Regions from separate parts of the Priestia sp. TSO9 genome, predicted to be linked through region 3. Evidence: riboswitches for the same ligand, from Rfam matches in the RefSeq annotation. Region 3 holds a riboswitch; each other region holds the start of a gene.
The links. A riboswitch is a leader RNA that binds a small molecule or an ion and turns the genes downstream of it on or off. The one in region 3 is predicted to bind S-adenosylmethionine.
Positions count from the first base shown of each region.

Region 1: it holds a riboswitch for S-adenosylmethionine, as region 3 does, so the genes downstream of both, LJC66_RS25260 (methionine ABC transporter ATP-binding protein) here and LJC66_RS20155 (hypothetical protein) in region 3, are expected to answer to the same signal.
Region 2: it holds a riboswitch for S-adenosylmethionine, as region 3 does, so the genes downstream of both, mtnK (S-methyl-5-thioribose kinase) here and LJC66_RS20155 (hypothetical protein) in region 3, are expected to answer to the same signal.
Region 4: it holds a riboswitch for S-adenosylmethionine, as region 3 does, so the genes downstream of both, LJC66_RS24920 (phosphoadenylyl-sulfate reductase) here and LJC66_RS20155 (hypothetical protein) in region 3, are expected to answer to the same signal.

Region 1 covers NZ_JAJEKD010000016.1:65,883-69,559, forward strand. The annotation lists gene LJC66_RS25255 (methionine ABC transporter permease) at 1-559, opposite strand, end outside; gene LJC66_RS25260 (methionine ABC transporter ATP-binding protein) at 552-1,577, opposite strand; SAM riboswitch class I at 1,709-1,816, opposite strand; gene LJC66_RS25265 (thioredoxin family protein) at 1,997-2,296, opposite strand; gene LJC66_RS25270 (toprim domain-containing protein) at 2,311-2,661, opposite strand; gene LJC66_RS25275 (YusG family protein) at 2,843-3,088, opposite strand; gene gcvH (glycine cleavage system protein GcvH) at 3,168-3,551, opposite strand.
Region 2 covers NZ_JAJEKD010000009.1:632,597-636,273, reverse strand. The annotation lists gene LJC66_RS05950 (pyridoxal phosphate-dependent aminotransferase) at 1-236, opposite strand, end outside; gene LJC66_RS05945 (carbon-nitrogen family hydrolase) at 349-1,131, shown strand; SAM riboswitch class I at 1,223-1,373, shown strand; gene mtnK (S-methyl-5-thioribose kinase) at 1,509-2,681, shown strand; gene mtnA (S-methyl-5-thioribose-1-phosphate isomerase) at 2,717-3,677, shown strand, end outside.
Region 3 covers NZ_JAJEKD010000015.1:952,584-956,260, reverse strand. The annotation lists gene LJC66_RS20175 (glycosyltransferase family 2 protein) at 1-724, shown strand, start outside; gene LJC66_RS20170 (hypothetical protein) at 831-1,271, shown strand; gene LJC66_RS20165 (GNAT family N-acetyltransferase) at 1,352-1,798, shown strand; gene LJC66_RS20160 (hypothetical protein) at 1,811-2,107, opposite strand; SAM riboswitch class I at 2,229-2,330, shown strand; gene LJC66_RS20155 (hypothetical protein) at 2,400-2,738, shown strand; gene LJC66_RS20150 (DUF1540 domain-containing protein) at 2,839-2,997, shown strand; gene alaP (alanine permease AlaP) at 3,314-3,677, shown strand, end outside.
Region 4 covers NZ_JAJEKD010000016.1:7,699-11,375, reverse strand. The annotation lists gene LJC66_RS24935 (potassium channel family protein) at 1-259, opposite strand, end outside; gene LJC66_RS24930 (VOC family protein) at 327-710, opposite strand; gene cdaS (sporulation-specific diadenylate cyclase CdaS) at 808-1,434, opposite strand; SAM riboswitch class I at 1,747-1,849, shown strand; gene LJC66_RS24920 (phosphoadenylyl-sulfate reductase) at 2,104-2,817, shown strand; gene LJC66_RS24915 (sulfate permease) at 2,837-3,677, shown strand, end outside.

The DNA.
Region 1 (3,677 bases), on a different contig from region 3:
GGAATCCTTCTAAATATGCAAGATTCCCGAGACCTCCAGCTCCAATCACACCCGCCATTGCCGTATAGCCGACTAACGCAATCGTAGTTACCGTCAAACCAGAAATTAAAGCTGGCAGCGATTCAGGTAACAGCACTTTAAAGATAATAGTGCTTGTTGTTGCTCCCATTGATTTAGCAGCTTCAATAACACCTTTATCAATTTCGCGCAGACCAATTTCTACAAGGCGCGCATAAAATGGTGCTGCTCCAACAATTAAAGCAGGTAACGCTGCATTAGCGCCTAAAATACTTCCTACCAATGCTTTGGTAAATGGAATCAGTAAAACAATTAAAATAATGAATGGAATGGAACGAAAGATATTTACAACTGCTGACACAATGGCATATAAAGGTTTGTTTTGCCAAAGCTGTCCTTTGGAGGTTAAAAATAAAAGCAAGCCCAATAAAATACCTAGAACAAACGTGGCTATAACTGAAATAGCCGTCATATATAGTGTTTCATTTGTCGCTTGAATAAAATCATCTAAAATAACATTTGGAAATAGTTTCTCAAGCATTTGTCATTACCTCCACTTCTACCTGCTGCTCATGAATGTATGCAATGACTTTTTCAACTTCTGTTAATTCTCCGTCTAAATGAACGAACAACGTTCCGTATGAACCTGTTTGTGTATGAGAAATCTTTCCTTGCAAAATATTAATCGTTACATCAAACTGTTTTAAAATCGTTGTAATGAGCGGTTGCTCTGCTTTTCCGCCAACAAACGTCAGCTGAATAATTTGCCCGCTTGGATATAACTCCTGTACTTGTTCAATTGTTTCAAACGTTTCTTCTGGTTCAGAAATCTGTTGAACAAATCGCTTTGTAATCGGCTGCTTAGGTTTTCTGAAGACTTCTAGCACTTGCCCTTCTTCTACCACTGCCCCATTTTCCATAACAGCTACTCGATGACAAATTTTACGAATAACGTGCATTTCATGAGTAATGAGTACAATGGTTAACCCTAGCTTCTCATTAATATCTACTAACAGATCTAAAATAGAATCTGTCGTTTGAGGATCAAGCGCTGATGTTGCTTCATCACACAGCAATACTTTTGGGTTATTGGCTAGCGCTCTAGCAATACCAACACGCTGCTTTTGCCCACCGCTAAGCTGTGATGGATAAGCATTTTCACGCCCTTCAAGCCCGACTAGCTTGATAAGCTCGTCTACTCGTTTCATTCTTTTTTCTTTTGAGATCCCTGCTATTTCTAACGGAAAGGCAATATTTTCTCGCACCGTACGCGACCACAAGATATTAAAGTGCTGAAATACCATACTAATTTCTTGTCTAGCTTTTCTGAGTTTTCCGCCTTTAATTTTTCCAATATCATTACCTGCTACTTCGACCGTTCCTGTCGTTGGTGTTTCTAACCCGTTTAGCAAGCGAATTAAAGAACTTTTACCCGCTCCGCTATAACCAATAATTCCGTAAATTTCACCTTGGTTAACGGTTAGATTCACATTATCAACAGCTGTTACTTGACCGCTTTTAGCCTGATAAATTTTTGTAACGTCTGTTAATGTAATCATATTTCTTCACCTTCTTTAGTAAAAACTTAATTATGTTAGGTTGCCCTATAGGATGAAAAAGCCGTAAAACAATTTTCCCCATTAAAAAAGCCTCTCTGCGCATGACAGAAAGGCTCGATATTTAATCCTTTCTCTCATCTTTCAAAGCGCATAGCTTTGCAGGAATTGGCACCATTTCAGTTAGTCTGACGGTTGCCGGGTTTCACAGGGCTCAGTCCCTCCACCTCTCTTGATAAGAGTTCGCAACAATTATTTTGTTTTTGGGAAATATTCATTCATTTATGAACATTCATGAGTGTGATTTTAGCATGTGTCAGATAGGCTGTCAACAGATTTTGTTCTTGGGATAATATCCCAAGAATTCAACAGCCCCAACGGTTTGCTCTCGTTCCATTTCTTCATTTTAAACAAACGTTTGATTATCGAAGCTCTTCAAGTACGTGCTCGATGGAATGAAACGCATAGAGTTTTTTTACCATTTCGCCATTTTTCACTTCAATCAAACAAGGTACACTTTCAATTGAAAATACTTCTGCTTTTGAAGGCATATAATTTAAATTGCTCATTCCGATGGTCACACCAGGCAGCATTGCTTCTGCTACGGTTAACATTTTTTTTGCCAGCTGACATGTCCCGCAAAAAGGTGTATGGAAAAAGATAAACGCTCTTTGTCCTTCTTTTAACTGATCGTCAAGCTGTTTTTCGCTCCATTCTTGCATGTTGCTCATTCCTTTTATGTTAAAAATTCTGCATTAACATCGATATTGGCACTCAGTAATACTGTTGCTATGTGATGTCTAGGGGCGGCAGCAACCTCTCGGTACATTTTATCAATATATAGATGCTCTGCTTCCGGAAGCTCTCGTTTAAATTGTTTTCTTAGCTTATTCCCTGAATCATCAGAGTCAACGAGTATGTATACCTCTTTGTTAAACGTAAAGTCAATAATTTCATCCAGCTTTGATAAACTAATCGTACCGTTTGTACAGATAATTTCAATTGGTTCTCGAATGATATCTTGGATACGTTTTTTATCTGATTTTCCTTCGACAATAATTACTTTTTCAATTTCAATTAGCCCCATTTTCATCACCCATAATCGTCAGTTGTATAGTAACATCATTTCTTTATGCTATACAATATTCGTTAATGTATCACAGTTCACCTGTTTTTTAAAAGAAATTTGCAAGAAAGAACTGTTTTAAAAGGCAGCTTAGGCCATATTGTTTCCATAAAACAAGAAAAACAGCGGCAGTTGCCACTGTTTAGCACCATCCTGCTTCTTCGTCGCAGTCTGTATATTTTTGCGTTTCACCTTGCTTTTGTACATCTGTATATTGGTAGAACTTATTATTTTCTTGCGAATACCCTTCTTCAAAGCGGTATTCATTGCCGCTTGTTCCGTAACTAACTTCACCAATTGGCTGCTTATCAACATATAATTTCATGCCGCCGTCATGAAATTTAGCTGTAACGCGATCTGTAACGTCCATTTTTTGTTTTTCAAACATAAAAAGACACTCCTTTAGCTTGTTTACTAATAGAGTGTCCAGTCAAAAACTTTTCATAAAGACAATTTATGGAGGAATATTATCCTTCGTTTGTCATTTCTTCGTATTGCTCTGCTGTCATTAGCTTGTCTACTTGAGAAGCATCAGACGGTTTGATTGTAATCATCCATGCTTCTTCGTATGGAGATTCATTAACAAGTTCAGGGCTATCGCTTAAGTTATCGTTTACTGCTACAACTTCACCGCTAATTGGTGCGTAAAGCTCAGAAACTGTTTTTACTGATTCAACGCTGCCAAACGGCTCGTCAGCTTCTACTGTTGCTCCTACTTCTGGCAGTTCAACGAATACGATGTCGCCAAGCTCAGCTTGAGCAAAATGCGTAATACCTACGCGGACAACGTCTCCTTCTGTTTTTACCCATTCATGCTCTTCAGAATAACGCAAATCTTTTGGTGTACTCATCTTAATCCCTCCAAAATATGTATCGTAATTTGTTTATATAAAAAGCGCCTTCAACGTGGAGAACACTTTCTACAACCTAAAATAACTTCCTATTAACAGTGTAACGTAAAAGGTAAAAATTTTCTA
Region 2 (3,677 bases), on a different contig from region 3:
GCCTCTTTTAAAAACTGGTGCCCCCGAAATGGAGAATATTTATGATGCATAGGATTAGCACTTGCTTTTTGCAGTGTTTCTACAATATGTGAAGGAGTAGGCTGATCAGGATTTCCCTGCCCTAAGTTAATAACGTCGTGCCCTTGGGCCATTACTTTTCCTACCTTGCCTACAAGTGATGCAAAAAATTGTTTTGGTAAACTTTTTAATAGTTCCGATTGCTCAAATTGTTTCATCATCGCACACCTTCTCAAAAAATTCTTGAAATTCTAGTCACAAATAATATATTGTAATACTCAACTTGTAAAGTCATTTTTTTCAACTACTAAAAAAAGGACGGATGATAAAGTGAGTGTAAAAATTACGTGTTTGCAGCTTGATATTGCGTTTGGAAACCCAACTAAAAACCGAAAATATATCGAACAAAAAATGACGGAAGCCCTGAAAGAAAACCCTGATATCCTTGTGCTTCCTGAGCTATGGGATACAGCTTATGATTTGACGCGGCTAGACGAAATTGCAGATGATGAAGGGCAGCAAGCCAAGCAATTAATCTCTCAGTTTGCTAAAACGAACGAAGTAAATATCGTGGCAGGTTCGATCGCGAAAAAAACAGAGCAAGGCGTCACGAATACGATGTATATTTTTGACCGAAAAGGTCGTGAAGTATCACAATACAGTAAGCTGCACTTATTTAAATTAATGGATGAACACCTGTATTTAGAAGCAGGAACAGCAAAAAATCTTTTTACACTTGAACAGTCTTTATGCGCAGGAGTTATTTGTTACGATATTCGTTTTCCAGAATGGATTCGGGTTCATACTAGCAGCGGAGCAGAAGTCTTGTTTGTTGTCGCTCAGTGGCCGGCTCCAAGACTTGCCCACTGGAAAGCACTGCTTATTAGCCGTGCAATCGAAAATCAATGCTACGTAATCGCATGTAATCGTGTAGGCCAAGATCCTAATAACACATTTGCCGGACATTCCTTAGTCATCGATCCGTGGGGAGAAATAATCGCTGAAGCTGGCGATAGCGAAGAACTTTTAAGTGCTGACGTTAACCTGGAACTTGTAAAAGAAATTCGCAAACAAATTCCTGTCTTTACAGATCGCCGTACAGAATTTTATTAATTATGTATTGACAGCCGTTTTTTTGCATGATACGATTTTCACCAGATATCATAAAATATTCAAACAAATCAAAATTGAATAAGTAATCGTACTCTTATCAAGAGTTGGCTGAGGGATTTGGCCCTGTGAAGCCCAGCAACCGACCGTCATTCCATCCTAAGATGGATCACACCCGTAAAACATGTTTTACAAAGGCACGGTGCTAATTCCAACAGAAAGTAATTCTTTCTGGCAGATAAGAGGTTTGAACACTACAATCAAGCCTCTTTCCAACGAAAGAGGCTTTTATATTTTCTAAAATTATAAAAGCCTCCATATACTCTTAAACCTATTAACTTAGTAAACAAATCAGTTTAATAAACTATGGAGGGATTCCGATGTCAACAACAAAAACAGAGAAGTATCAGCCTTTAACAGAAATTTCAGCAATCAAACTTGTGAAAAAGCTAGGTCTTTTTGATGCCACAGAAGCACTGACTGCCCGTGAAATTGGTGACGGCAACTTAAATCTCGTCTTTCACATCATAAATGATCAAACGAATAAATCCATTATCGTCAAACAAGCGCTTCCCTATGCAAAAGTTGTAGGCGAAAGCTGGCCTCTATCCTTGAACCGTGCCACAATTGAAAGCAATGCGCTCAAGCAATTTGGTGCATTTACGCCAGAACTTGTGCCCGCTGTTTATTACCACGATGAAACGCTTGCTGTTACGGTCATGGAAGACCTGTCTCATTTAACGATTTCTCGCGCCGGACTTATTCAAGGTGAAAGTTATCCTCTGCTCTCACAGCATATCGGTTCTTTTTTAGGACATATTGCGTTCAAAACGTCTGATTTCGCCTTAAAGCCTCAGGATAAAAAAGAAGAAGTTGTTAAGTACAGCAACCCAGACTTATGCAATATTACGGAAGATTTAGTTTTTACAGATCCTTTTTTTGATATTGATACAAATGAATTCGAAAAAGCGTTGCGTCCTGATGTAGAAGAATTGTGGAATGATAGTGATGTAAAGCTACAAGCAGCAAAATTAAAATATAAATTTTTAACAAATGCGCAAACGCTAATCCACGGTGATTTACATACGGGCAGCATCTTTGCTAGCAGTCAAGAAACGAAAGTGATTGATCCAGAGTTTGCTTTTTACGGTCCGTTTGGATTCGATTTAGGACAATTTGTTGCGAATTTGTTTTTAAATGCTCTTTCTCGAGAAACAAATCGCGAACCGTTATTTGCACACATTACGAACACATGGAACGTATTTAAAGATACATTTACTGTGCTTTGGCATTCTGAAAACACTGAACCTTTCGCTAAAGATGAGCGCTTATTACATGAAATTCTAACGCAAACGTGGCAAGATGCTGTTGGATATGCAGGATGTGAAATCATTCGACGTACAATTGGCTTAGCTCACGTGGCGGACTTAGACGAAATTTCTTCAGAGGAAAGAAAAATTAACACTAAACGTACTGCGTTAAAAATTGGACGCTATTTGCTTCTGCACCAACAAGACGTTTCACCAAATGAATTTGAACATTTACTTCGATAACGAATAATGTACACAATGAAAGGATCGGTATCAGCATGACAAATACACTATCACTTCCGCGCTCAGTGGAATGGAATGAATCATATATTACTTTATTAGATCAGCAGCAGCTTCCTGGCAAAGTTGAATATATTAAGCTGCAAACCATTAAAGACGTATGGGATGCTATCACTACCTTGAAAGTACGCGGAGCCCCTGCAATTGGCATTACGGCGGCTTTTGGTCTTGCTCTTTCTGCGCTTAGCTATGACACAGATTCAGTCAAGGAATTTAACAAAAAGCTAGCTCTTGATCAACAGTATTTAGCTAGTTCACGCCCTACTGCCGTCAATTTATTTTGGGCATTGGAACGCGTAGCGAAAAGCGCTGAGTCCGCTTCGTCCGTTAATGAAGCTAAAACAAAAGTTGTTCATGAAGCTATTCAAATTCAAGTAGAAGATGAAGAAACGTGCTACCGAATTGGAGATCATGCTCTTTCTTTATTTAAAAAGAAAGATAAAATCATGACAATATGTAATGCTGGTTCAATTGCTACAGCTTATTATGGAACAGCCTTAGCACCTTTTCACTTGTCTAAGCAGCGCGATATTCCGCTTGAAGTATTTGCCTGTGAAACAAGACCCGTTCTTCAAGGTTCTCGCTTAACAGCATGGGAACTTCAGCAGTCGGGAGTGGACGTTACGCTGATTACGGATAATATGGCCGCTCATACCATTAAAACAAAAGGAATTAATGGGATTATTGTAGGTGCTGACCGCATTGCAGCAAATGGCGATACGGCTAACAAAATTGGAACATATGGACTTGCTCTTTTAGCGAAAGCATTCGGTATTCCATTTTACGTAGCAGCGCCGCAGTCCACGTTTGATTTATCGATTCAAGACGGCAGCAGCATCCCTATTGAAGAACGTTCACCTAAAGAAGTAACACACATTGGAGATACGCAAATTGCTCCAGACGGAATCTCTGTATACAATCCAGCTTTTGATGTGACGC
Region 3 (3,677 bases):
AGAAGCAGCCCATAAGCAATCTGACTGCGTCATTTCCATTGACGCAGATTTGCAAGATGATATCAGCGTTATTCGTACTTTTGTAGAGAAATATTGGCTCGGGTATGAAGTCGTATATGGTGTTCGAGACAGCAGAGAAACCGATACATTTTTTAAACGAACCACGGCAGTAGGGTTTTACCGTTTTATGAATAAGCTAGGAATTCAGCTCGTTCAAAATCACGCTGATTTTCGTCTTATGAGCAAACGCGCTCTTGGTGAACTTATGAAATATAAAGAAGGAAACGTCTTTTTGCGAGGCCTTGTACCATTAGTAGGATTTCGCTCCACGGAAGTCACATATGACCGCAAAGAACGGACAGCGGGCGAATCAAAATATCCGTTAAAGAAAATGCTTGCTTTTGCATTCGACGGGATTACATCTTTTAGCGTAGCGCCGATACGCTTATTGACGCTGCTTGGAGGAGCTTCTTTTCTCTTTAGTATTGCGTTTGGTATTTATGCGCTGATTCAAAAATATTTAGATCATACGCAAATTGGCTGGACGTCTCTTATTTTATCGATTTGGCTTGTAGGCGGCCTGCAGCTAATGGGAATGGGTCTTGTCGGAGAATATATTGGCAAGATTTTTAACGAAGTGAAACAGCGTCCTAAATATGCGATTGAAAGAGATTTATATACAAAACACTCATTAGACAAACAAAAAGATTTGCTTATGCATTAATAAGAAGCTTCTCCTAAATGGAGAGGCTTTTTTGTTAAAGCGTTTATCATAATTTTTAAGTGAACAGGAAATGCTACTACTAAAATTTCTAAGGAGATTAACATCTATGAAAAGACTATTTTATACAGCCAGCACTTTTTGTTTTGTTTGGCTTGCTTTTGCAACTATTCATGTTAGTGCTCTTTCGATTGAGAAGCTTCCAATGAAGAAATCATCTGAACAATGGTCGGTTGAACTGACAAAAGCGAGCATGACGGGAGATAATCAGCTAAAGTGGAAAAATAATGTCTATCATACATATGGATTAACCGTTGAAAACATTGGAAAAGACGTAGAGCGCGTGCAGGTCCAAGCTTTTCGGCACGAAGGAAAAAACAAGACGAAATACAGCTTGTTTTCTCCTATTGAAAGGTCTAACTTAAGCAAAAGCGGTCAGCGTTTTCGCTATGCCAATTTTGCTGTTCCTGGAAAAGCAGCAGGCTTAGACATCATGATTAACTGGACGGATGAACGAGGCAATCATCAAGAACATTTTGAATTTAAATAAAAGTCTTCGCTTAGGCGAAGACTTTTTTTGCAGGAATTTATCTCTGCATGTGGAAGACGAACACGAAAGGAGAGGTCGTAATGATTGTAAAAGCTACTGAAGAAGAAATACAGGAAATTCGGACGAAATCTGCTGATGCACTGTTTGAAGGAACAACGCATCAGTTTCAACCGTCAGCTGAACGCGTAAATGAATTAATTGATAATGCCCTTCAAAAAGGATGTTATTATTTAGTATCTAGACAAGAAAATAAACTCGCAGGCTGGGTTCTTGCGGGACCATCTGCCGACTTCTTTTCAAAAGAAGAAATTGGCTTTATCTACGAGTTATATGTTTTACCAGAATACCGCGGGCAAGGTCTAGCCAAGCCGTTAATGCAAAAAGCAATTGATGAATTGTCTATCAAAGGCTACCCTGAAATCAGACTCAGCGTTCATGCTGGGAATTTTGCACAGCACGTGTATCGCGAACTTGGATTTATAGATAAACAAATATCAATGAGCCTGCAGGTGGTAAAACGTCCGTAACGTTGGTGAATGTCAGCGAGTCCATAAAACATAAGATGTTATACATGCGATGAGGTTCGGTAATGAAAGTAAAAGTAAATAAGTAGCCCAAACGGCGCCTTTATCTAGTACTTCAACGGCTCCTCCACCTGTATTGTCTGAAGGGGGGGGATCTTCAAGCGCGTTCATAATCAAAGCCGCCGCTGCTAAAATAATCCCTCCAATGCTTCCGGTTGTTTTGACAATTGCAATATGGAAAGTAGATGAAAAGGCAATGCTGAGAAGAAGCAGCAAGCTTCCCAAAAAAGCAGATAACATATATCGTTTCATGTGCTCACCATCCTTTATGAAAGCATACCATATTTTACTTCTTTTTTCTTTTTATTGAAAAGCTATTGACGTAACCTATAAAACATATTAGAATAGTCAGAAATAATTTAAAAACGGAATATTCTTATCTAGAGAGGTGGAGGGACTGGCCCTTTGAAGCCTCAGCAACCACAATTATTGAATGGTGCTAATTCCAGCATAGCCTAGCTCTGACAGATAAGAAGAGGAATCTTTTTCTATGATGAAATCCTCTTCTTAGGAAGAAACATTTCGTATAGAAAAGGTGATGACATTGAACAATAGACAAACAGCGTTAAGCACTGATGATTATTTAGATCTATACTTATTAGCGAAAGAAATAAAAGACGAAACGTGGCAGCAGGAAATTTTGGCCGCGCTAAAAACGCAGCAAAACCGTTCATTTGAAGAAAAACAATCCGCCCTCGTTCAAGAGATATGGGAAGATTTTAAACAGTTAAATGAAGATATTTCTTTTACGTATCGCTTAATTCAAGAAGAACCAACTAACGAACAATTTCAGGCTAAATTAAGCCGCTTGAGAGAACGGCGGATCACGCTGAGCCGTGAGTTATATTTAGCTAAAAAACAGTATGTTGAACACACGCAATAAAAAGATCCGCTTGAGAAACAAGCGATTTTTTTGCGTGAAAATGTTAGAATCGTTATATTTCGGGTAGTAAATAGATAAGACAAGCAAAGGAGGGATAACAGTGGCCCAAGGTGTATTATGTGAAGTGAATGAGTGCATGTATTGGAAATCCGGAAATAAATGCAGTGCAGAGTCCATTTACGTTGTGAGTCCTGAAAGTAGTCACCATGTTTCTGAAACGGAAGAACCTGGCTGTAAAACTTTTGAACCCGCGAAATAAATGCTAGTTTTTATAAAAAAGCATAAAATGAACGATGCGCTGACGGAGTTGAGTCGGCGTTTTTCTATTTTTTTAAAATACTATTACTTAGGTGCAATAATAAATACATAGTAAAAAAGCAGGGCCTATGTCTAATTGTGCGTTTAAACAAAATGATAAGATAATTTTTTTATTTTTCGACAAAAGAAAAGTGAGAGAAAGGTGATAGAATACAAATATACAGCCTAGCTGTCTTTTAGCACAAACTTATATGAAAGCGCTAACAAAAAGGCTGTGTTCATCTCGTTTTGACAGATTGGAAAAAGGGGAGACATTTATGCAGGGGAAAACTCAGGGGAAAGAATTGAAACGCGGGTTAGAAGAAAGACATGTGACGCTGATGTCCTTAGGAGCAGCCATAGGGGTAGGACTGTTTCTCGGATCTGCATCTGCTATTAAATTAGCAGGGCCAGGAATATTATTGGCGTACGGATTTAGCGGAATGATTATGTTTTTTATTATGAGAGCACTTGGAGAAATGGCGATTCAAAAGCCTGTTGCAGGTTCATTCAGCAAGTACGCACGCGACTATTTAGGGCCGCTTGCTGGTTATTTAACAGGTTGGAACTACTGGTTTTTATGGGTTGTAACATGTATGGCTGAAATTACAGCCGTTGGTATTTATATGGGGTATTGGTATC
Region 4 (3,677 bases), on a different contig from region 3:
TGGTAATAAATCCTGTTCCGATCAGGACTAAAATAATTGCAGCTAACCTTCCAATCGTAGTGGTCGGAGCAAAATCACCGTACCCTATAGTAGAGATTGTAATAATAACCCACCAAATTCCTTCAAATACATTCCCAAACGTTTGCGGCTCTAGGAAATGTATAAGCATGCCAAAAAGTAGAACAAGGCAGCCGATAATAAAAAGAAGCCGCACTAAAATAGAACGACGGAAAAGTCGAAATAATAGCCATTCCATCATAAAAAAACCTCCAGTAATTAGTCATAGCCACAGTATGACCATTTTTCACTGAAGGTATAAGATATCTTTATCTTTTTACTTCGTAATATTCAATCCATTCTTTGTCTGGACCGTAGAAAAATAAGTATCTTGCTCCATTTGGCAAAGTTACAATGTTTTCTTCCACAAATGAAACGCCTGCTGATTTTAAACGCTCAAACTCCTCTTCAATTCCGTCTACCGCCAGCGCAAAATGATGAACTTTACCTTCGTTAGGTAAGCTTGAGTTATACCCTTGAATTAACTCTACGATTACATTGCCTTCTAAACCTAGAAAAGCTAGCTTCAAAGACGGATCGGTATGTGGTAGTGTTTCGATGAGCTCTAATCCCACTTTTTGCGTATAGAACTCAATAGATTCTTCTATATCCTTTACTTGAACGCCTACATGTTCAAATTTTAAAATTGTCATATGCATCACCCGTATCTATAGTATGTAAAAACTATGAAATATATTAAAGAGAAAGGATATAGAAGTCAAGATAGGGCTGCTTATCAGGAAAGGGCTCTTAAATCATATTTTTGCTGGAGTGAATAGGGTAGAGGCTTCCATCAAGAGCAAACGAAATTTTGCCTGTTTCTTCAGATACAACTAAAATTAGTGCATCCGATTTTTCCGACATTCCAATGGCTGCACGGTGACGTGTTCCCAATTTTTTGGTCGTTGAAATAATAGACGAGAGAGGTAAAACATTAGCAGCTGAGATAAGCTGATTATTTCTAATTAGGACGGCTCCGTCATGTAAGGGGGTCCCTGGGTAGAACAGTGTCTCAACTAGCGTAGCGCTGACAGGAGCTTGAATAGGCATTCCCTTTTGAATAAGAGGGTCTACATTTTGTTCCCGTTCAATGACAATTAAAGCGCCGTGACGTTTCTCAGAAAGGTTATGAATAGCTAAGGACAGAGCAGCATATTCAAATGTATAAGGCGATAGATAATGACGCAAGTAATAAGAGGCGGCCGTAGCTTGAACATCTTGAAATAACCTCCTCATCTCCTCAAAATCACATAGGATACAATGATCACTCGTATCTAAATGTTTGATTAAATTAGAGGCTTCAGTTGAAATTTGCTGTAAATATGTTCGTACATTATTTTTAATTGTATCGTCTAATTGAAAGGATTGTCTCTCCATCTTATATAGCTCCTATCTGTCAGTCAGTGTTATCTGTAATGTGTGCTAATGTGGGTGAATTATCCGTAAAGCTTATAAATCCCTTATTAATTTTATAGAGAGGTGTTGTGTTTTATTTAGGAAGAGAATATAAAAAGTTGAGGGAAAAGAAAGCGTTTTATAAACTGATATGTTCACATTTGGTTTAAATTTACATATGTTGTTTTAAATAAAAGTATAGATATTTCTGTGAATTTAAAGTATAGTTTTCTTATCGGATATATGATTTTTAATGTTGACAAATATTCTAAATATGCTAAAATTTTTAAAAAATGCTTATCAAGAGTGGTGGAGGGATCTGGCCCGCTGAACCCCGGCAACCTGCTTAGCAAGGTGCTAATTCCAGCAAAGTGTGTATCATTTTGAAAGATAAGGTGAAAATTTATTGCCTACCCAGTCTTTCAATATGGAAGACTTTTTATTTTGATATAGCGCAAGCGATAATTTAAGGAGGGACATCAATGACTGTAACCCCCGACTTAAAACAAATCTTTGAGCACGTCGAAGCAAAGTAAGAATTAAATAGTTTCGCTGACTAGACACACTAGAGGCGGTTTTATCCAATTCTAGTGGGTAAAACCGTCTTTTTTTATTGGATAACGCGGATAACTGAGAATTGGAGTGAAGAAAATGGCAGACTTATATACGTACGAAAACTGGAGTGATACATTTCCAGAGTTCGACAGTGAAGATGAAACAAAAGGAGCCCTTTCAGCATTGCAGTGGGCGTATGATACCTACGGAGATTCAATTATTTACGCATCAAGCTTTGGTATTGAAGGGATCGTGTTAATTGATTTAATTTCAAAAGTGAAAAAAGATGCTGAAATTGTCTTTTTAGATACGGGCGTTCATTTTAAAGAAACATATGAAGTGATTGATGCAATTAAAGAACGCTTTCCTGATTTGCGTATTCATATAAAAAAACCGGATTTAACTCTTGCAGAACAAGCTGAGAAACATGGAGATGAGCTTTGGAAGAGTCAGCCTAACCTATGCTGTCAAATTCGAAAAATCATCCCGTTAAGGGAATCACTTGCTCCTTATGATGCGTGGATTTCTGGTTTGAGACGCGAGCAGTCTGAATCTCGTGCCAACACGAATTATTTTAATAAAGATGAGAAATTCAAGAAAGTTAAAGTCTGCCCGTTAATTCATTGGTCTTGGAAAGAAGTTTGGCGCTATGTGTATAAGCATGAGTTACCATATAACAAACTTCATGATCAAGGCTACCCAAGCATCGGCTGTGAGCCTTGTACCGCACCTGCCTACAACGTAGACGATTTACGTTCAGGAAGATGGGCAGGTACACAAAAAGTTGAATGCGGATTACACGAATCTTAAATACGAAAGAGCTGAATAAATGATGCTTTTATATGTTGCCTTTATCATTGCGCTTTTTTTTGCAATGAATATTGGGGCAAGCGGTGCAGCAGCAGCTATGGGCGTTTCATACGGCTCCGGTGCGATTAAAAAGCGAAGAGTAGCCTTGTTCATCTGTGCTGTAGGTATTGTGCTCGGAGCCATTATCGGAGGCGGCGAGGTGGTAAAAACCATCAGTTCAGGTATCATACCTGAAAAATTGCTGTCAGTAGAATTAGTTATTATCATTCTGGCTGCTGCAACGCTGTCACTCTTTTTCGCGAATTTAATTGGTATCCCTCTATCAACAAGTGAAGTAACGGTTGGTTCAGTTGTTGGAGTAGGAGTAGCTTATCAATCTCTGTATGTGGAAAAACTTTTAGTTGTCATGTCTTTTTGGATTATTGTTCCGCTGGTTTCATTTGTCATTGCTTTTTTGATTGGAAAAGTGATAAAACGCAGAGCGCATAAAAAAGAAGCAGAGGGAAAGTGGAAAAGAGTTTTAACGATTTTAGTTATAGCCACGGGATTCTTTGAAGCCTTCTCAGCTGGAATGAATAACGTGGCAAATGCTGTCGGTCCTCTAGTAGGAGCTGGATTAATGGATGCCACAACGGGTGTCATAGCAGGAGGATTGGCTGTGGCGCTCGGAGCTCTTTTACTAGGAGGCCGAGTTATTGAAACAAACGGGAAAAAAATTACTCGCTATTCTGTAGGAGAAGGGTGCATTATCTCGGGTACTGGTGCTTCTCTTGTTACAGCAGCTTCACTTTTTGGTTTGCCAGTACCGCTTACACAGGTCACTACGTCTTCTATTATTGGAATAGGAGCAGCGAAAACGG